DNA from 2 places in the Pelagibaculum spongiae genome. Region 2 is predicted to be linked to the other one. Evidence: predicted binding sites of a transcription regulator. Region 2 holds the regulator's gene; the other holds the start of a gene.
The links. Region 2 encodes FliA, which starts transcription of late flagellar genes. Its sites were predicted from a motif close to CTAAAGTTNNNNNNNNNNCNGCCGATA; they were not measured.
Positions count from the first base shown of each region.

Region 1: the regulator FliA is predicted to act here: its motif matches at 1,311-1,337, upstream of DC094_RS22750 (flagellin N-terminal helical domain-containing protein).

Region 1 is NZ_QDDL01000002.1:409,443-420,190, reverse strand. Features, by position in the region: gene DC094_RS22750 (flagellin N-terminal helical domain-containing protein) at 1-1,239, opposite strand, end outside; gene DC094_RS07810 (antibiotic biosynthesis monooxygenase family protein) at 1,650-1,934, opposite strand; gene DC094_RS07805 (peroxiredoxin family protein) at 2,104-2,955, opposite strand; gene DC094_RS07800 (transglycosylase SLT domain-containing protein) at 3,057-3,668, shown strand; gene DC094_RS07795 (hypothetical protein) at 3,986-4,675, shown strand; gene DC094_RS07785 (DUF2721 domain-containing protein) at 4,864-5,295, shown strand; gene DC094_RS07780 (efflux RND transporter permease subunit) at 5,779-8,124, shown strand; gene DC094_RS07775 (glutathione S-transferase family protein) at 8,400-9,017, opposite strand; gene DC094_RS07770 (iron-containing alcohol dehydrogenase) at 9,042-10,196, opposite strand; gene DC094_RS07765 (type 1 glutamine amidotransferase domain-containing protein) at 10,351-10,748, opposite strand, start outside.
Region 2 is NZ_QDDL01000007.1:44,970-55,717, reverse strand. Features, by position in the region: gene DC094_RS15595 (AAA family ATPase) at 1-134, shown strand, start outside; gene DC094_RS15590 (MinD/ParA family protein) at 121-993, shown strand; gene DC094_RS15585 (RNA polymerase sigma factor FliA) at 1,007-1,732, shown strand; gene DC094_RS15580 (chemotaxis response regulator CheY) at 1,784-2,167, shown strand; gene DC094_RS15575 (protein phosphatase CheZ) at 2,182-2,952, shown strand; gene DC094_RS15570 (chemotaxis protein CheA) at 3,023-5,263, shown strand; gene DC094_RS15565 (protein-glutamate methylesterase/protein-glutamine glutaminase) at 5,282-6,514, shown strand; gene DC094_RS15560 (flagellar motor protein) at 6,515-7,264, shown strand; gene DC094_RS15555 (flagellar motor protein MotB) at 7,261-8,055, shown strand; gene DC094_RS15550 (ParA family protein) at 8,055-8,849, shown strand; gene DC094_RS15545 (chemotaxis protein CheW) at 8,849-10,075, shown strand; gene DC094_RS15540 (chemotaxis protein CheW) at 10,053-10,532, shown strand; gene DC094_RS15535 (hypothetical protein) at 10,620-10,748, shown strand, end outside.

The DNA of each region.
Region 1 (10,748 bases), on a different contig from region 2:
GTTAATTGCAGAAACTTTTGCAGCCAGAGAACCATTTACAGAGCTGCCAATAGAAGCACCATTAATGGTTAACGTTTCACCGCCAGTAACGCCGTCTTTTTTTGCAGTAAATGTATTAGCATCGACAGTTGAACCTTCCAGCTTATCTGCACCGTTCGATACGTTAAAACCAAGTGCTTGAACGTCTGCATTAGTACCACTTTTACCTGTGGTCATTTTAATGTCAGAGCCATCTTGGCTAGTTAGTGAGACATAACCGTGATTTGTTTTTTCTGTTAAACCTGAACCGGCAACACCACCACCAATTTTAATGTCGTCACCATTATCATTACTCAGAACCAGCTCACCATCATCCGACAGACTTGCCTTAACTCCAGCAACCTTTTCATTGATGTTAGTTACTAATTCTTCTTTGCTATCTGAATTAATGGTAACTTCATTATTACCACCAACTTTAATGGTTAGCCCTCGAACGACACCTGATGCATCCTTATCACCTTTTACTGTGTTATAAGCATCAGCTGTGACACCAGTTTCGGCAGACTTGGAGTTAACATCAGCAGCAACCTGTTTAGCAGTTACACCTTGGGTTGCATCGGTTCCATCCGGATTCTTTGAAATATCTGCAATTGGGCCTAAGGCAACGCCATTCAGATTGACATCACCAGCGCCAATTTCACCACCGCCAACTCGACCTGAGTTTAAATCACCCTTGGCATCGGTGTTGGTTAAGCCCAGCGCTTTAGAGCTCACATCTTTCAGCTCGATATCGATGGTTTGGCCAGAGTTTGCACCGATCTGAAAGCTCTTGGTTTGTTCGCTGTTGAGCAATTTGGCACCGTTAAATTCGGTGTTTTCAGAGATGCGGTCCAGCTCTTCGGTCATCTGATCCATTTCTTGCTGGATAAAACCGCGTTCTTCAGAGCTGTTGGAATCGTTCGCTGATTGCAGTCCGAGTTCACGCATACGCTGCAAGATGCTGGTCATTTCCTGCATCGAACCTTCAGCAGTTTGCGCTACAGAAATACCGTCGTTAGCGTTACGGTTAGCTTGCTCCAGGCCACGAACCTGTGAGTCAAACTTGGTAGAAATCGCCAGGCCAGCTGCGTCGTCTTTTGCGCTGTTAATACGCAAACCAGATGACAAACGCTCCATAGAAGTCTGCTGGGATTTTTGGGACATGTTCAACTGACGTTGTGCGTTCAGTGAGCCTACGTTGGTATTAATTACCTGTGCCATTTTTTCTTCCTCCGATGGTTCCGGAGGACCTGGCTCCGGGAAAATCACAATCACAAGTGGTTCATTCCTGTTAACGGCCAAGGGGGTAAAAGCTTTAGGATTTTTTTGAGTTTTTTTGTGAGGAAATGAAGAAAAGAAGATGATTGTTTGCCCGACATATTGTTTGTCGAACGTTTATCAAAAGCTCCGAAAGAATGAAGAAAGGTGATTGTTTGCCCGCGTAGGTTGCACGGAGCAGCCGTAGGCGCGACCTGCAACTTGACCATGGTGCAACAAACGCCAACGGTTGATATGTCCACCGTAATGCCGAGCCGATCTATTGTTTGCCGGGCGTTTATCGCCAGCCCCGAAAGTTGCAGGTCTCGCCTAGCGCTCCGTGCAATCTACGTGCCCAACAATTAAATGTGGAGTTAACGCGGTTCAAACACGGTGATTTTCTCTGGCTTTATCAATAGCGCTTCAATCAATGCCAGTTGTTCTTGCCGTTGTTTGGAGTCGGCCCAGTCTTGCCAATTTTTGCGTGATGACCATTTAGACATCACGATCCAATGGCCAGGGTCATCCATATCTTGGAATGATTCGGCAGAAAGGTAGCCGGGTTTGTTAACAATCTGCTGACGAATTTCAACGAGCTGTTGGCGCAGTGGTTCAACTAAAGTGGGATCTACCCAGCGTTCAATAATTACCCGGATCATGTTTGTACCTCTTCTTGTAAATTATTACTCGATTGATGTTGCTAGCCCGCGCGTCATTCTCGCCAGAAGCACCCGCGAGGTTAATTTGGGGCACCGGTCATTCCCGCCATCCCTATACGGGATGACGATACCCAGCAAATAACTCCGCAGTTTGCTGCAACCTACAAACCTAAGCAGCTTTTCCTGCATCCAAATGCTGCTGAAAAATTGCAATAAAGGTTTCTGGCTCGGGCCGAACGCGGTAGTTATCGGTCAGATCAGCGAAGATCACTTTGCCGGTTGCATCGGTCATTACCACCGTTGGCATTGCGGTATCGGCGCGGTGGCCCTGCAGCAGAAACACCGCTGGTGTGCCGCCTTCATCGACCAGCCCAAGCGTTTGAGCAGCTTGGTTATTGTTATCAATCAGCCAGTCGAAATCTACTTTGAATTTTTCCGACAGCACTTTGGTATGGTTAGCCGGTTGTGAGCTGATCATGGCCACTCGAATCCCCATGGATTCAAGTTGCTGATAAGCTTTGGCGACTTCTTTTATTTGCGCCATACACAACGGGCACCAGTTACCACGATAGAAAATCATCAAGCTGGGCTTATTGGCAAGCTGTAAACTGGTGACTTTATTGCCATCAGCATCGGTCAGTTCAAACCAAGGTAAGGTTTCACCAACAGAAATGACATCTGGGCGAGGGCGCATTAGCTGTGAATACCAATAAATATATAAATAACCGGATATATTTATCGCTGCAGCGGCAAAAGCTATCGTCCAGTCAGGGTAAATTGCCACCGGAATGGTTAATAATACTGAGGCGGTTTGTAGGGGTTTTAGCTGGCTATCGGTTCGAGCGCGAGGCGTGAGATAAAGCGAAAGGAAAAAACCTATCGGCAGTGCGGCGATGGCGGCAAGGGCCATTGCAGCAAAAAGACTGCTGCTGGTGTCAGCGATTTTCCAGCCTGCTAGTAATAAACCGGTAAAAGCGAGTGATATATATAAAGGAATGAATAATGTCTTGAGGTGTTTCATTGTGTTTTATTATTGTTATTGGTGAAATTGTTTTGACTCTCTCATTGATTGGCAGTTCCGGCAATCAAAAATTGTGGTGAATAGACCCCGAAGGAAACAATATGCGGCTGCGTTCTCTAATACTGGTTATCTGCGTTTTGCTGGTGACCGGTTGTGGTGGAAACTATCGACCGAGTAACCCGAATAATCTGTGTACGATTTTTGAAGAAAATGAAGACTGGTACGCCGCGGCGCTGGATAGCCAGAAAAAATGGGGTCAGCCGTTACAAATTCCGATGGCGATTATCAAGCAAGAGTCGAGCTTTCGTGGCGATGCTTTGCCACCGAAAGATTACTTGCTGGGCTTTATTCCATGGGGCCGGGTTAGCTCTGCCTATGGTTTTGCACAGGTTAAAAGTGCCGCATGGTCAGACTATCTGAAAGAAACTGGTAACTGGGGTGCCGATCGCGATGACTTTGATGATGCAATGGATTTTGTCGGCTGGTATATGAACAAAACTCACAAAATAAACGGTGTTTCAAAGTGGGACGCTTATGGTCAATACCTGAACTATCACGAAGGTTGGGGTGGCTATAAGAACAAAAGCTATCGTAAAAAACCTTGGCTGGTGAAGGTGGCCAAGAAGGTAAAAAGACAAGCCAGCACTTACGGTGCTCAGTATCGTAAATGTAAGGATGACTTGAACCAAGGCTTTTGGAACTGGTTGTTTTAATGCAGATTAGGTAAATGGCTATGCAGCTATTTTCCAGTTAGAAAATGAGACATTTTGCGGCAAATTACCACGAATAATGTGTTACGGCTCGAATCAATTGAGCCGTAGCAATATCAAACCCAAAAATAACAAACCAATCATTAGACGAATAAAAACAACTTGTTATCCGCTTTGTTTTGCTTAGCTTTCTTTGTGATCCTCCCCCCGACTTTTTTTATCCATTCGTGCCAGACTGCTTTCACTGGGGTTTCTTGTGGTGGCGATTTGTTTATGATTGGAGTTACTTGGATGAGCAATAACACGGACATCAGCAGGTTATGAAGTTGAAAAGTCTCGGGGCGATTCTTTTACTGTCGACAGCATCTTTTGCCACTACAGCACAAACATGCTGGAGCGAACGATCACTTTGTAATGACAAGCAAGTGATTGAAGCAGGTGAAGTGCTATTGGAGCAGCATAAAGCTGAGCTGGTTAATCTCATGGATAGTAATAGCCAACTGCGTAGCCGTCTTGAAAATTTAGAGAGTCGAATCGCTAATTTGACCTCACCAATCAAGGTGATTTTAGGCGAAGACCAGCCAGATGGTTCGGTTGGGTTGTCTCTGGTTCTTGAAGGTCGAATGGACTCTAATTGCCAAAGCCCCGGTGTGCTTTGCCAAAATAAAGATCGTATCAAGCCCGAATTGGTTTTTGACTGCAAAGACGGCAAAACGGATACCTTTCTTAGAAGCATGGTGGGTGATGGGTTTACGACAGAATTCATTATTGATGGTCAGCTAACGCAAGTTCAAGGTTTGGTCAGTTGGACGCATAATCGTTGGCGGAAACTAGTGGTCAGTAAGCCTCAGGAGCTACTGGTATCTACTCTGAGTGCTCGTGAGTTAAAGATTCGCATCAGTAATTCAGAGCCGGGTAAGGATTTTTCAGAGTTCCCAGCAGACATTATTTTTGATCTGCAATATTTGATTAATGAAGCGCCATTGATTAGCAACCATTGCATCAAATAGTTAACCATATTATTCAAAAAACACCTGTACAGCCTTCTTTGGCAGCACAGGTGTTACTCAAATTAAAATCGAAATTTCGTATAAAGCTGCAATCTGCGTTTTGGCAACTCAGCCTGAGTGGTTATTTGATCAAAGTCTTTATAGATAACCTCGGTTATCATTGCTGCAGAACAGACTTTTGATAAACCATGATGATTAACGTTACGACCCCCGCCTTATTATTCCCGGCTATTTCGCTGCTGTTGCTGGCGTACACCAATCGATTTTTGACGATTGCCAACTTGTTGCGCAGTTTGAAAGACAAATATACCGACACTCGCTCGGCAATGGTTCTGCAGCAAATTAAACAACTGCGTTATCGGGTTAATCTGATCCGTGGTATGCAATTGATGGGTTCATTGAGCTTTTTCTTTTGTGTGGTCACTATGCTGCTAATTTTCATTGATCAAGCGTTGCTAGGTGAGTGGGTATTTGGTTTCAGCCTAGTGCTTTTATTGCTATCTCTGGCTTTGTCGGTGATGGAAATTCATATCTCAGTTAATGCAATCAACTCAGAACTCAGTGAGCTGGAAAAAGATTTACGCAGTAAGCGAAGAAAGGTTAAAGCGTTGCAAAAGTAGAATACGTAGATTGCACGGAGCGCTAGGTGCGCTAGGTGCGCTAGGTGCGACCTGCAACTTTCGGGGCTTTCGATGAATGCCCGGCAAACAATATGTCAATTTGGTTTTGCTAAATATCAACCGCTGGTATTTATCGCACCATGGTCAAGTTGCAGGTCGCGCCTACGGCTGCTCCGTGCAACCTACGTGGGCAAACAATCATCTTCTTTTATTCATTCTTTCGAGGTTGGCGATAAATGCCCGGCAAACAATATGTCAATTTGGTTTTGCTAAATATCAACCGCTGGTATTTATCGCACCATGGTCAAGTTGCAGGTCGCGCCTACGGATGCTCCGTGCAACCGACGCTGGCAATTTACCTTATCCCTTGCACCTAAAACACTTCTCCCTAATAATGCCGGTTAATGCACGTGCATTAATTTTCGTTTATGCCCGCTGCAAAACAACACAACCACAATAAAAATAACAATAAGAGCAATAGATATGTTGGAGTCTTTTATATCCACGGTGCTGCGCTGGCGCTATAGCGTGCTTGGCCTGTGCATGGTGCTGTTTGCCGCAACTTTAGGGGGTTTTCCACTGACTCCAAACGCCGATTACCGGATGTTCTTTTCTAGTGAAAATCCAGAGATGCAGGCGTTTGAGCATTTGCAGCAGACCTATACCAAGAGTGACACCCTGCTGTTTGTCATTTCTCCCAAAGATGATCAGGTCTTCAGCAAACCTACCTTGAGTATTATTCATCAGCTGACAGATGCTGCATGGCAAATTCCTTACTCACTGCGTGTCGATTCGATTACCAACTATCAACATACCGAGGCATTGGAAGATGACCTTAATGTGGCGAGTTTGGTTGACGACCCGGCAGTACTTACCGATGCAGACCTGCAGAAAATAAAAAATATCGCAACCAATGAGCCGTTGCTGGTCAAGCGATTGATTAATCCGCAGGGATCAATTACTGCCATTTTGGTTACGGTTCAGCTACCGGAGAAAGATAAATTCGGGACGCAGCCAGAAGTGGTGAAAGCGAGTCGGGCATTACGAGACCAGTTTATTGCCAAATACCCGGATGTTGAGTTCCGGCTGACAGGCAAGATTATGAACAATAATGCTTTTAAAGAAGCCACCATGTGGGATCTCAAGCATTTGGTTCCGGTTGCGTTTGCCGTGGCTGTTTTGTGTATTGCGGTTTATATGTTTATTGCTTCGGGTGCCAGCTGGATCACCATGATCAGCGGTACTTTAGGTAGTTTGGCGATTATTTTTGTTTCGATCGGCATGGCAATGGGAATGGCTGGCTGGATGGGTTTGTACCTAACACCGCCGCTGGCCAATGCGCCGACCATGATTTTGACCTTGGCGGTGGCCGACAGTATTCACATATTGGTGGCATTTTTTCAGCAGCTGCGAAATGGTAAAGATCGTAGGGCAGCCATGGCTGAAAGTTTGCGGATTAACTTCTCGCCAGTATTTATTACCAGTATCACAACAGTGATTGGTTTTTTATCGCTGAATTTCTCTGATACACCGCCATTCCACGACCTTGGAAACACAGTAGCGATTGGTGTGACCGTCGCATGGTTGATGTCGATTACCCTGCTGCCGGCATTAATGATGATTCTACCGATTCGAGTCAGTGGCCGCGATGAACAAGCTAGTCATTCCATGGAAGTATTTGCCGATTGGGTGATTGCCCATAGCAAAAAGCTGCTGCCATTAAGTCTAGTGCTGATTATTGCAACGGTGGCATTTATGCCTGCCAACAAGCTTTATGATAATTGGGCTGAGTATTTTGATGAATCATTGCTGATTCGACAGGTGAATGATTACACCAAAGCGAATTTAACCGGTTTGGCAACTATCGAGTACTCGCTCAGTTCAGGTGAATCAGGCGGCATTAGCAACCCGGAATTTTTAGCCACGGTTGATGCTTTTACCGATTGGTATCGTAGTCAGTCTGAAGTGGTTCATGTTCAAACAATTACTGATACTTTTAAGCAGTTAAACCAGAATATGCATGCTGGGCAGCCTGAATATTATCAATTGCCTGAGCAGCGAGATTTAGCCGCTCAGTACTTGTTAATGTATGAAATGTCACTGCCATTTGGCCTGGATTTAAACAATCAAATAGACATTGATAAATCATCCATTCGCTTAACTGCGACCTTGAAGAATTTGCCTACTTCTGAATTGTTAGGTCTGCAAGAACGAGCCAAAAGCTGGTTAAATGAAAATGCACCAAAAACTATGTATCACGAAGGTTCAAGCTCCGATGTGATGTTTGCTCACATCAGTTACAACAATATGTATTCGATGTTGGAAGGGGCTTTTCTGGCGATGCTGGTGATTAGTGCCATTTTGGCAGTGGCTTTAAAATCAGCCAAGTTTGGTTTGATTAGTTTGCTACCAAATATGCTACCGATAGCAGTTGGTTTTGGCTTGTGGGGCATGTTATTTGGTCAAGTTGGTTTAGGATTGTCGATGGTAACCGGTGTCACCATGGGAATTGTGGTCGATTATACGGTGCACTTTTTGAGCAAGTTCTTACGAGCACAAAGAGAGCAAGGGCTGGATACTGCCGATGCAATTCGTTATGCATTTAAGACAGTGGGCGTGGCGTTGTTTGTCACAACGATTATTCTAGTTGCCAATTTTGGTGTGCTTGCATTCTCGGTATTTGGTATGAATTCAGATGCCGGTATTCTTACTGCAGCGACTATTTTAATTGCCTTGTTCATTGACTTTATCTTCTTGCCACCGCTGTTGCTGATGTTGATTCGGTCGAAAGCTGAAATCAGCCAACCGGAATTGGCTAAGGCGGCGTAAATTTGTAGCGGTTTGTGTAGGTTTGATGAGTGTTAACGAAATCAGACATCTGGCAGTACATTCCAAAAATGTCTGATTGCGCCGAAGGCTTATCAAACCTACATCCTAAAGATATTTTTCAGGCAAAAAAAAACCGATGCTGAGCTACCTGGCCGGGTAGTCAGTATCGGTTCACGACGGGTTTACACTTATTGCTTTTTTTATACCAGATCTATTCCTTTAGCTCTGGCTATGCTCAGTAACAATCACTAGTGATTGTTTATATCTATTTATACCTAGTGTTCAGCTTCTATTTGTTCAGCCTTGATGGCTGCTGGTCGCAGTTTCAATCGAGCTAAGTAATCTTGAAGCACTGGGTAGTCTGCTAATAATCCCATGGATGATGCAATTTCAAAAATAAATGAAATTAATACATCAGCACCGGTAAATTGTTGTCCGGTTAGCCATGGTTGTTGCTGTAAATGATCGCTTAAATAGCTAAGAATTTTTTCTAATTCCATCGCAACGTAGCCATTTAAAAATTCAGACTGAGAAGCATCTTTCTTTAAAAAATAATCCATTAATAATGGAAATGCTGCTGAGCTCTCTGCAAAATGCAACCATTGTAAGTAATGGGCATATTCCTTAGAGTTCTTGGCTGGAGCGAAAACTTCTTTTGCGTCAAATTTTTCGATTAAATATTCTATGATCGCACCTGATTCAGCCAGAACCAGATCGTTATTTTCAATAACCGGCGATTTGCCTAATGGGTGGATCGCTTTTAATTCCACTGGCGCTAAAAATGTTTTTGCATCTCGCTGATAAGCTTTAATTTGATATTCAACACCTAACTCTTCTAGCATCCAGATAATGCGTTTTGAGCGAGATTGATTCAAATGGTGCAAAGTAAGCATTTTTATCTCCCAATAGGCACTTAGTTATAAAGCGTTTAACAAAATCTTTTGAGTGCGATCTAAGGTTACTTGGCCTCTTTCACCAAGTTGCATCATATTGTGCTTTTCTAACTGGCCGAGAATTTCAGGAATATCATGTTTGCCGATTTGATAGTCTGACAAACGTGTTTTAATCTGCATCAATTCAAAAAAATCACGAGTTTTTTCAATGGCTAGTGCAATTTTTGAAGCGTCGTCACCGGAATCAATATTCCAGACATTCGTTGCGTATTGCAGCAACTTAGCATGCTTTTCTTCGGTCATTTCTTGCAATAGTGGTGGCAATATAATCGCAAGGCTGACGGCATGATCAACGCCGTGTAGCGCAGTCAGCTCATGGCCAATCATATGGGTTGCCCAGTCTTGTGGCACGCCACTACTGATTAGCCCGTTTAGTGCCAAAGTGGCACTCCACATAATATTACTGCGTACCGTAATATCATTCGGATTAGCCAGCGCTTTCGGCCCTTCGCTAATTAAGGTTTTCAGCAAACTTTCAGAAAATCCATCTTGTATCGGTGCATTAACCGGGTAGGTTAAATACTGTTCAATCACATGAACAAATGCATCAACAACACCATTGCTTACCTGGCGCTGCGGCAAGGTCAAGGTGGTGGTTGGATCAAGTACTGCAAAGCGCGGGAAAACTAATGGGCTGAAAAAACCTAACTTTTCATGGGTTTCATAGCGAGTAACTACGCTATTGCCATTACTTTCTGAGCCAGTTGCCGGCAGGGTTAAAACACAGCCTAAAGGTAGTGCTTGTTTAACCTGATTCGGCTTAGTCATGATATTCCAAGCATCACCCTCGTAGACTGATGCAGCTGCAATAAACTTAGCGCCATCAACCACCGAGCCACCGCCGACAGCTAATATGAAATCGATATTTTCTCTCTGAACTAGAGAAGTTGCTTCCATTAACGTGACAAAAGAAGGATTTACTTCTATTCCAGAAAATTCAAAAAACTCAAACTGTTCTAATGATTTTCTAACCTGATCATAAACACCATTTTTGTGAATGCTACCGCCGCCATAAGCAAACAAAACACGGCTCCCCTGGGGGATGTTGTCTGCAACAGAGGCGATTTGTCCTTCACCGAACAAAATACGTGTTGGATTATAAAATTGAAAATTATTCATCTATACCCAAAAAACTACAGCCCAGAAATTACGGTTAGGCGAAGCAGGTAATTGTATTTGAAATTACAAATTAACCTGAATTTACCGATCATTTCCACTAGGAAATTTTAAAAATATAGCGATCAGTATGTTAGATTCATTTTACTTGATGAATTTAAACAACTTCTCCACGTACGGCATCCATTAATACTGATGCAGTTACATCGGAAGAAGCAGGGTTTTGCCCGCTAATTATTCCTGCAGCGACTTCTACATATGGCGTCCAGTCATCCGCTTTAAAATAACTAGCACCTAATTCAATTAAGCGGTCTTCAATTGAAAAAGGAACAACCGAAGTTAAATCAACAGCAGCTTCTTCAGAATTGCTGAATCCAGTCAGTCGCTTACCTGATACTAGGGGATGGTCGCCATCCATGGCCTGACATAAAACAGCTGCCGCATGACAAACAACACCAATTGGTTTTTTCTGCTGATAAAAATATTCTATTAATCGTGCTGTTTCTGGGTTATCCGCCAAATCCCACAGTGGCCCATGACCGCCAGGGAAAAATA
Region 2 (10,748 bases):
CTAATGGCCAGCGAGTACCAGAAGATCTTGCAAGACCACCCGCTGGAGAACTGGTTGAACAAGCGCTGAAGTTGCATCGTCGCTCAGCGGCCAATAATGAATTCAAGGATAAGTTAGTCAATGCATTCCGCTAGTAATTTACAACAAGCCGATCAGGCTCAAGGTCTGAGAAAAATTATGGGTAGTCGTCCTATTCAAGTTATTGGCATTACCGGCGGCAAAGGCGGCGTGGGTAAAACCAACGTTTCGGTTAATTTAGCGGTCAGTCTGGCGAAAATGGGCCGACGGGTCATGCTGATGGATGCCGACCTTGGCTTGGCGAATGTCGATGTATTATTGGGTTTACATGCCAAGGCCAATTTATCTCATGTTTTTTCCGGTGAAGCGGAATTAAGAGATATTTTATTGGATGGCCCTGGCGGCATAAAAATTGTTCCGGCATCTTCCGGCACACAACATATGACTCAGCTTTCTAATTCAGAGCACGCAGGTTTAATTCGTGGCTTTAGTGAATTAGCCATTGATACCGATGTTTTAATTGTTGATACCGCCGCTGGCATTTCTGACACCGTAGTCAATTTTTTGCGGGCTTGTCAGCATGTGGTGATGGTGGTGTGTGATGAGCCGACATCGATAACCGATGCTTACGCATTGATGAAATTGCTAGAGCGTGACCATGGTATCGACCATTTCAGAATTCTCGCCAATATGATTCAGACCCCGCGTCAGGGGCAAGAATTATTTGTCAAATTATCGCGTGTTACCGATCGTTTCCTGGATGTTGGACTTCAGTACATGGGTGGTGTGCCATTTGATATGCAGGTGCGTCAGGCGGTGAGAAAGCAAAAGGCAGTGGTTGATGCTTACCCTTCTAGCCAAATTGCTCGTGCCTTTGGTCAATTAGCTAAGCAGGTTGATAACTGGCCAATACCGACCGGTGCCAGTGGCCATATGGAATTCTTCCTCGAGCAGCTTTTGGCTGGAAATCAATAACTGAGGAGGCGCTATGAACGGAGCTGCAGCATACGCGGCGAATAGCTTAAACACTGCCAGTGCCGATTCATTAGTGATTAGCTGCGCAGGGTTGGTAAAGAGAATCGCTCACCATTTAATTGCCCGTCTTCCTGATTCAGTTCAATTAGATGACCTGATTCAAGCTGGAATGATTGGCGTTCTTGAAGCGTCAAAAAATTATGATGCAGGTAAAGGGGCCAGCTTTGAAACCTATGCCGGCATAAGAATTCGCGGGGCAATGCTCGATGAATTGCGCCGCAATGACTGGGCACCTCGCTCAGTTCACCGTTATGGCCGTGATATAAGCCAGGCAATTGCTCAAGTTGAGGCAAGAACCAGCGCTGAAGCTCGGGATGTTGATGTCGCTAAGCAGATGAATGTTTCATTGGATGAGTATCACAAAATGCTTAAGCACAGTGATTCAGGTCGGCTGGTGTCAATCGATCTACTGAGTGAGTTCGGGGATGCGCCGTTTGTCGAGGCAAATGAAACTGTAGCTCCAGATTTCGGCGTAACGGACGAAAACTTTCGTAGGGATTTGGCAAAAGCAATTTCCCGATTACCAGAGCGCGAAGCTTTGGTGTTGTCGCTTTATTACACCGATGAACTGAACCTTAAGGAAATTGGTCAGGTTCTCGGCGTAAGTGAGTCACGGGTTAGCCAGATACATTCTCAGGCGGTCGTGCGACTCAGAGCACGGATGCAGGATTGGAGTTAGGCGGCTGCAAATGATGCTGCGGCCGTTTTGGAGGTTGTCTTGGACAAAAACATGAACATCCTGGTGGTAGATGACTTTTCTACCATGAGACGAATCATCAAGAACCTATTGCGGGATCTTGGTTTTACAAAAATTGAAGAAGCTGATGATGGCTTAACTGCATTACCGATTTTGCAAACAGGCCGTATTGAATTTCTGGTAACCGATTGGAATATGCCGGGAATGCAGGGTATCGATCTGTTAAAGGAAGTTCGTGCTGACGAAAGACTGAAGCATATACCGGTATTAATGGTAACGGCTGAGGCAAAACGCGAACAAATCATTATGGCTGCCCAAGCAGGCGTTAACGGCTATGTCGTTAAACCTTTTACCGCTGTCACATTGAAAGAAAAAATCGATAAGATTTTCCAGCGTGTTGATGGGGCTAAGGCTTAGGAGCTAGCAAAATAATGAGTGCCGATAACAATGTTAGCGCTAGCCAGAGCCAGCCTATTGATACCGACAGGCTAGACCAAGCTAAACAGTTGGTCGATTTAATGGAAAGTGGCAAGTTAGATGAAGCGCGCTCCATTTTAGATGAATTAAGCGAAATGCGTTCCAGCGACTTATTTCAGGAGCTGGGTAAATTAACCCGTGATTTGCATGAAGCGATAAATAATATCCGGGTTGATGATCATATTGCCGCCTTGGCCGAGCAGGAAATTCCTGATGCGACCGATCGGTTGAAATATGTGATTGCGATGACCGAGCAGGCCGCCCACCGAACGTTAACCAGTGTCGAAGAATCTTTACCACTGATTGAAGGTGTGGGTAGCCAAGCAGAAATGATTCAAGGCGAATGGAAACGATTTATGAATCGTGAAATGTCGGCTGAAGAATTTCGTGGTCTTTGCGGGAAAATTGACCAGTTTTTTGATCTGGCGAAGAACGATAGTAGTAAAGTTCAAGCCAATTTGACCGATGTATTAATGGCTCAGGATTATCAGGACCTGACTGGCCAAGTAATTCGTAAAGTAATTACTTTGGTCGAAGAAGTTCAGGGTAATTTGGTCAACCTAATTCGAATGACAGGTGGTGCGGCGATTACGCAAGTAGAACAGTCACCTGCAATTGAAAAATTCGAAGAAAGTGTTGCGCCTCCAGTCGCTGAGCCAGAAGCCAGAGCCGATTTATGCGGTCAGGATGATGTGGATGACTTGCTGTCTAGTTTGGGCTTCTAGCGATTAATTTGACTAGAGCGAAAAACTTTTCAGTCAGCCAGTAGTAATAATCGGGCAGGGGAGTCGGCGGATGACGCTGGATGTTGATCAAGAGATATTACAAGACTTTTTGGTAGAAGCTGGAGAAATTCTCGAGCTATTATCAGAGCAATTAGTCACGCTGGAACAAACACCAAAAGACAGTGATTTATTAAATGCGATATTTAGAGGCTTTCACACCGTAAAAGGTGGTGCGGGCTTTTTGTCGTTAGATCCGTTAGTGGAAGTTTGTCATGCGGCAGAAAATATCTTCGACAGATTAAGAAACCATGAAATCGAAGTATCTCCTGGGTTAATGGACCATGTTTTAAAAGGTCTTGATTCAGTGATCGATATGTTCGATGAAATCCGCAATGATGAACCACCGACGCCAGCTGATGCTGTGCAGCTTCAGGCGTTGCAAGCCTGGGCTGAAGGAAAACAAGAACAGTTGGTTGCACCGGTTAATCAGCAGGCAGTGATCGCTAACGCTGAGGCACAAGCTGCAGCCGATATTTCCGATGAAGAATTTGCTGAGTTAATGACTCAAATGAACGGCCCCCAAGCCAGTGCGCCGCAAGATCCTGTAAGTGCGCCGCACGTTGCCAGTTCAATAGAGGCGGCTCCTGTTGTTAGTCAACCAGCGGCAGATCCCATTTCATTTGGCCGAACGCTCGATGAAGATATTACTGAAGATGAATTCGAAGCGTTACTCGATCAGTTACATGGTGTTGGCCAACATGGCGGTATGCCAGCAGTTGAAGCTGTGCCAGAAACAGTTGAACCCGAAGTGCCGCCAGCACCGGTAATTAGTCCATTATCACTGGCCAATGATTCTGATGAAATTACTGAAGATGAATTTGAAGCACTGCTTGACCAATTGCATGGTAGCGGCGCGCCGGGCAGGCAAGACAATGTCGCGCCAGATGTAAATGATGATGTTGCATCGAATGCACAAGACAATATTGCTCCAGAAATTATTAATACGGTGAAGGCGCAAGCCGCACCAGTAGCAAAAGCACCTCAGCCGGCTGCTAAACCTGCGCTAGCAACACCGGTTGCTGCACCAGAAAAAGCAGCTAAGAAAACTGAAAAAGCCAAGGGCGATGTCACGGTTCGGGTAGATACCAGCCGGTTAGATGACATTATGAACTTGGTCGGTGAGCTAGTTTTGGTACGCAACCGATTAACCACCCTAGGTGCAGCCGGTGGCGATGAAGAATTGTCTAAAGCGGTACAAAATCTTGATTTAGTGACCAGCGATTTGCAGGGTGCGGTAATGAAAACCCGCATGCAGCCAATTAAGAAAGTCTTTGGTCGTTTCCCTCGAGTGGTCCGTGATCTGGCTCGAAATCTGAATAAAGAAGTCAGCTTGACCATGGAAGGTGAAGAAACCGACTTGGATAAAAACCTGGTCGAAGCCTTGGCTGATCCACTGGTTCATTTGGTTCGAAATGCAGTTGATCACGGTGTTGAAGACCCTGAAACTCGTGAGAAAAACGGCAAGTCACGCATCGGTAAAGTGGTATTAAAAGCCGCCCAGGCCGGCGATCATATTCAATTGTCAATTAGTGACGATGGCGCTGGAATGGATCCAGATAAATTACGCCTCAAAGCAGTTGAAAAGCAGTTGATGGATAGCGAAGCTGCCGCCAGATTAACCAACCGTGAATGTTTTAATTTAATTTTTGCACCCGGCTTTTCTACTGCCCAGCAAGTGTCTGATGTTTCAGGCCGTGGCGTGGGAATGGATGTGGTTAAAACCCGTATTGCCCAATTAAATGGGTCGGTGGATATCGATTCTACTCTAGGTGCTGGCACTAAAATTATTATTAAATTGCCATTAACTTTGGCAATTATGCCGACATTAATGGTGATGTTAGGTGGTCAACCTTTTGCCTTGCCATTGGGCAGCGTTAAAGAAATTTTCCATCTCGATTTAAATAAAACCTCCAATGTAGATGGCCAATTAACCGTAGTAGTTCGTGGTCAAACCTTGCCTTTATTTTATATCGATCAATGGCTGGTGCCAGTTGAGCGCCGGGAAAAGAAAGATAAAAAAGAAGGTCAAGTGGTGATTGTTTCAGTCGGTACCCAGTGGGTTGGTTTTGTTGTTGATCAATTGTTGGGACAGGAAGAAGTAGTCATTAAACCTTTGGGTAATCATTTGCACGGTACGCCAGGTATGGCCGGTGCAACCATTACCAGTGATGGTCGAATTGCATTGATTTTGGATATTCCGGGATTAATTAAACAGTATGCGCGGCGTAATGCCATGATAAGAAGTCTATAAATAGCACGGGGTTTGTAAATGGCAGTAAGAGTTCTGGCAGTTGATGATTCGTCTTTTTTTAGAAAACGAATTGTTGAAATACTTAAAAGCGACAAGGCCATCGAAGTCGTTGGTGCGGCAGAAAATGGTCGCCAAGCTGTTGAGATGGCAAGAAAGCTAAAGCCAGACGTTATTACCATGGATATTGAGATGCCTGAAATGGATGGTATTTCAGCAGTTCGTGCAATTTGCTCTGAACGGCCGGTGCCAGTTTTAATGCTATCGTCGCTAACCCATGAAGGCGCTACTGCAACATTAACTGCGATGGAAGCAGGTGCGGCTGACTTTATGCCAAAACGATTTGAAGATTTGGCGAGCCGCACTGGCAATGGTGGTAAAGGTTTGGTTGCACGGGTTTTGGCTTTAGCCAGAGGCGGCCGTTATCGGTTGACTCGACCAGCAGCTGCCCCCGTTCCTGATAGATCTAGTGCTCGACCGTTAACCACTGGAGCAGCAAGCGGATCAACTTCGGCAAGTGCTTTTGCACGGACTACATCTAAGCCGCAAACTAGTTTTGCTAGCCCTAGTCAGGTCACTGCAGCCAGTCAACCGGCTCGCTCTCATCCGTCAGTGGCCAGCCATGCTTCTGCTGTATCAGCTCATTTAGGAAGAGTGAAAAACACGATTGGTCGTGGCAATGATGCGCCAAAAATTCTATTAATTGGTGCTTCTACTGGCGGCCCAGTGGCGCTGCAAGCAGTGTTAACCTCGTTGCCGGCCAATTTTCCACTACCTATTTTGCTGGTTCAACATATGCCTGCGGCTTTTACCAAAGCATTTGCTGAGCGGTTAGATGGCATTTGTAATATTTCAGTTAAAGAAGCCCAAGGCGGCGAAACCTTGCGCCCAGGTCAGGCGCTGTTAGCACCAGGTGGCATGCAAATGCTATTGGATGGCTCAGAGCGTTCGGCGCGTATTCGAGTGATTGAATCTGACCCAAGCTTTACCTACAAACCGAGTGTTGATCTGACTTTTGGTTCGGTATCACGTGCCTTTGGCGGTCTGGTACATGCAATTGTATTAACCGGTATGGGCGCAGATGGTCGAGAAGGGTGTCGTGCATTGAAGCAAAAAGGTGCTTCGGTATGGGCTCAAGATGAAGCCAGTTGTGTGGTTTATGGTATGCCACAGGCAGTTGCCGCTGCCGGTTTAGCAGATCAGCAATTCTCGATAGAAAAAATCGCCCCTAGGCTGATCGAGGAGCTTTGCTAGATGAACCCCCTGATGCTTCTGGGATTAATCATTGGTGTGATGGCTTTGGGATATGGACAATATCTTGAAGGCGGCAGTTTATCGGCATTGATAAACGGCCCGGCACTGTTGATTGTTTTGGGAGGCAGTTTTGGTGCCGTGTTATTACAAACCCCGGGTAAATCGGTTGCTCGGGCTTTGTCGTTGTTAGGCGCTGCGTTGTTTAACAAGCAGGATGATTTTAATAAAACCATTACCCGATTAGTTCAATTAGGTTTTCAAACCCGGCGTGAAGGCTTACTAAGTCTTGAAAATGCCATGGAACGAGAAAAAAACCCCTATTTGAAAAAAATGCTGCATTTATTAATCGATGGGGTAGATCCTGAATCGATTAGACAAATTATGGAATTGGAAATTATTCAGCATCGAGCATCTGATATTCGTGCATCGCGTTTTTTTGAAAGTATCGGTGGCTATTGCCCAACCTTTGGCATTATTGGCGCGGTGATGGGCTTGATTCAAGTAATGGGTCGGTTGGGTCAGCCTGAGCAATTAGGTTCCGGTATTGCACTGGCTTTTGTCGCCACAGTTTACGGCATTGTTGCCGCTAATTTGATATTTTTACCACTTTTTGGTCGTATTCGAGCGCTAATTGATTATCAAAGTTGCTATCGGGAAATGCTACTGGAAGGCGTTTTATCTTTGTCAGTGGGTGAAAACCCAAGAATTACCGAGCTCCGTCTGAAAGGCTTTTTGGTGGGAGCAATATGATTCGCTGGAGAGAAACCGAAGTCGAAGCAAAAACCGATCGTTGGTTAATTTCTTATGCCGATTTTATTACGCTGTTGTTTGCGTTTTTTGTTGTTATGTATGCCATTTCTACCGTTGAACAGGAAAAATATCGCTCAGTGAGTGAATCTTTGGGGCAGATATTTGAAACGGTTCAACTATCAATTGATCCGATTCAAATCGGAATACCCGTTCCAGTTAAAGAAATTCGCAAACCAGAGCCAGAAAGGCATCTTGAAGCTGGTGACGGCAAACGACCAGTAGGCTTGCAACAAATTAATGAAGAATTAAAGTTGGCGTTAGCCGATCAATTAAGCAGCAAAAAAATTCGGGTCACGCTTGAAGAAGATCGATTGGAAATTGAATTAAAAAATCAGCTTTTATTTCAACCGGCCAGTGCCCGCATTCAGAACTCGGTAAAGCCATTGCTTCGTTCATTAGGTATGGCGTTGTCGCCTTATATGCATCCAGTGCATGTTGAAGGTTTTACCGATGACCGACCGGTAGATAATTTTATTTATCCATCGAATTGGGAGTTATCTGCAGCCCGTGCAGCAGCAGTGGTGCGCTCTCTGGCCAATTACGGTGTTTTACCGCAAAGATTATCTGCAACGGGTTACGGTGAATATTTTCCAATAAATGATAATGCCGACCCATTAGAGCGAGCAGATAATCGCCGTGTTTTATTGATTATTACCCAAGGCCAGCAATATGACCGTGGCTGGCGTAAAAATGCCGTATTAAATAATTCGGTATCTGGAGGCAGTCGATAATGCAGGTGATTGCTATAGCCAATCAAAAGGGTGGGGTAGGCAAGACCACTAGTGCAGTAACCTTAGGCGGAATTGCCAGAAGAAATGGCAAGCGAGTATTGTTGGTTGATTTGGATCCGCATGGTTCATTAAGTGCCTATTTTGGTTTAGACCCCGAAACCCAAAGTCCTAGTATTTACGATTTATTCCAAAAGCCGATGGGCGAAATGGAATTGTTGCAATTAGTTCGGCCATCAGCCCATGAGGGTATGGATATTTTACCGGCATCGATGTCGATGGTGACGTTGGATCGACAATTTGTTGGTCGCGGCGGTATGGGATTAGTGCTAGATAAAACTTTAAAAATGCTAGCGTCGGAATATGACATCGCATTTCTTGATTGTCCGCCGATTTTAGGTGTTTTAATGGTGAATGCATTAGCCGCCTGTAGTCAGCTATTAATTCCGGTGCAAACCGAGTTTTTGGCAATTAAAGGTTTAGAGAGAATGTTGCATACGCTGGAAATGGTCACTCGCTCCAGAAAAACACCATTGGATTTCCGTATCGTACCAACTTTATTTGATCGGCGAACCAAGGCCTCAACTACCAGTTTACGAATGTTGCGAAGTCGTTATCAAAATTTGATATGGGCTGGTGCAGTTCCGGTTGACACCCAGTTGCGTGATGCCAGTTTGGCAGGTCAATCGGCGGCTTGGTTTGCGCCAACATCACGCGGTACACAAGCCTATTGCAGTTTAATGCGTCAGGTAGTTGATCTGCCTAAGGCAATTCCGTCGGCAAGAGAAGGACTTTAATGGCGATTACACGAGCAAGAGCCCGCGCCGAACGGGTATTACAAAATTATTTAGATGAGCTGTTAGCTGACGAAGATTTCCTAGCCAATGCTGCGGAAATTGAACCGTCGCTAGAAAAAACTCAGCCTGATACGAAGCATCAACCGCTGTCTCTCCCGGAGGTGTCAGCAACGCCGATGGCTATGAATGACGCGGTTACTGCAAGCACTAAAACTAATCCGTCAGTGATTGCCCCGGCTGCTGTGAAACCAGCGTTGTCTTCACTAGAAACCCAGTTATTAGATGTCAAACATCAATCCGCTTTAGATACGCAGCTAGATCGGGCATTACAACAGGCCACCTTGCCAGAATATCCTTTGTTGCATGTCAATGAGCCTGCAGCCAACAGTGAGTTGATGCCAGCGGTACCTGATAGAGAAATTGCGGCCAAATTAGACACTGCATTTGAAGATGCGTTTGCCGGGGTAGTTCACGAATCACTGCATACTTTGGCTGATTTAGAACCATTAGGTGATGGATTAATTCCAGTGATTTCACCTGCTTTAGAAATTGAGCCGTTATTAGAGGTCGAGTTTGACCGCCATCATCAACTGCAACAAAACAAAATTATTGAGCAGGCCGCGATTGAAACTATTGCTGAGCCAATGATTGAACAGCAGGTTGAATCTGTTGTAGCAGTGACCACTGGCACGGAAAAATGCAACAAGATTCAAGAAATTGATTCAAAAGCGGAAGTTGCAGCAGAAGAAAGTTTCCAATGTTTGGTTTTTCAAATTGAAGGTATGTCGCTTGCGGTGCGGTTAGATGCACTAGGCGGCATTCACAAACAAACCTCAGCTCCAGTCAAGTTACCTGGCCAGCCCAAATGGTATCGCGGCGTTTATAAAGGTGAGCGCGGCAATATTCAGGTGGTGGATACCAAAAACTGGATTATGGGCAAAATGCCCGATCAAGAATTGGCAGGCGATGCCGATAAAGAATTTTTACTACTGCAGATTGCTGATACCCGCTGGGGATTGATGTGTGACTCGGTAGATGGAACGGAAATGATTCAGACCAGTGCCGTCCGCTGGCGTGAGTCAACAAACAGTCGGCCTTGGTTGGCTGGCATGCTGGTCAATCGGATGTGTGCCTTGCTCGATTTAAAAGCACTCTCCGGATTACTGGATCAGGCGGAAAATTCAACTGAAAAGGAGCGCTGTGATGACACAGGTTGCCATGACTGATAAGCAGGATGAAATTATCCAGTGGGTCACCTTCCGCTTAGAAGGTGAGACCTACGGTATTAACGTAATGCAGGTTAGAGAAGTACTTCGCTATAGCGAAATTGCTCCAGTTCCGGGAGCGCCATCTTATGTATTGGGCATTATTAACCTGCGCGGCAATGTGGTAACGGTGATCGATACCCGCCAGCGTTTTGGTTTGTCTTCGCGTGAAATTACCGACAATAGCCGAATTGTAATCATCGAAGCCGAAGGTCAGGTGTTGGGTATTTTGGTCGATAGTGTGGCTGAAGTCGTTTATCTCAAAGCATCAGATGTTGAGACGGCTCCGAATGTTGGCAACGAAGAAACCGCAAAATTCATCCAGGGCGTTGCTCAGAAAGACGAGGATTTATTGATTCTTGTTGATCTGAACAAGTTGCTTACGGAAGATGAGTGGAAAGAAATGGCGCAACTCTGAATGATGTCAATATTCTCCATTGCGCTTGTACTTTTAATCTGTATCCTTTTCGGGGTTATTGGTTGGCTGACTCTATCGCAGCGCCGTTTGGCATCGCGTCTGGAACTCATTGAAAATGAGATGGGCGATCTACAGATGTTGGTGAGTGCATTATCTGTAAGCGCTAGTGGCGCCGGTCAGGATCTGATCCTGCTGCGTCAGCGATTACAAGACGAT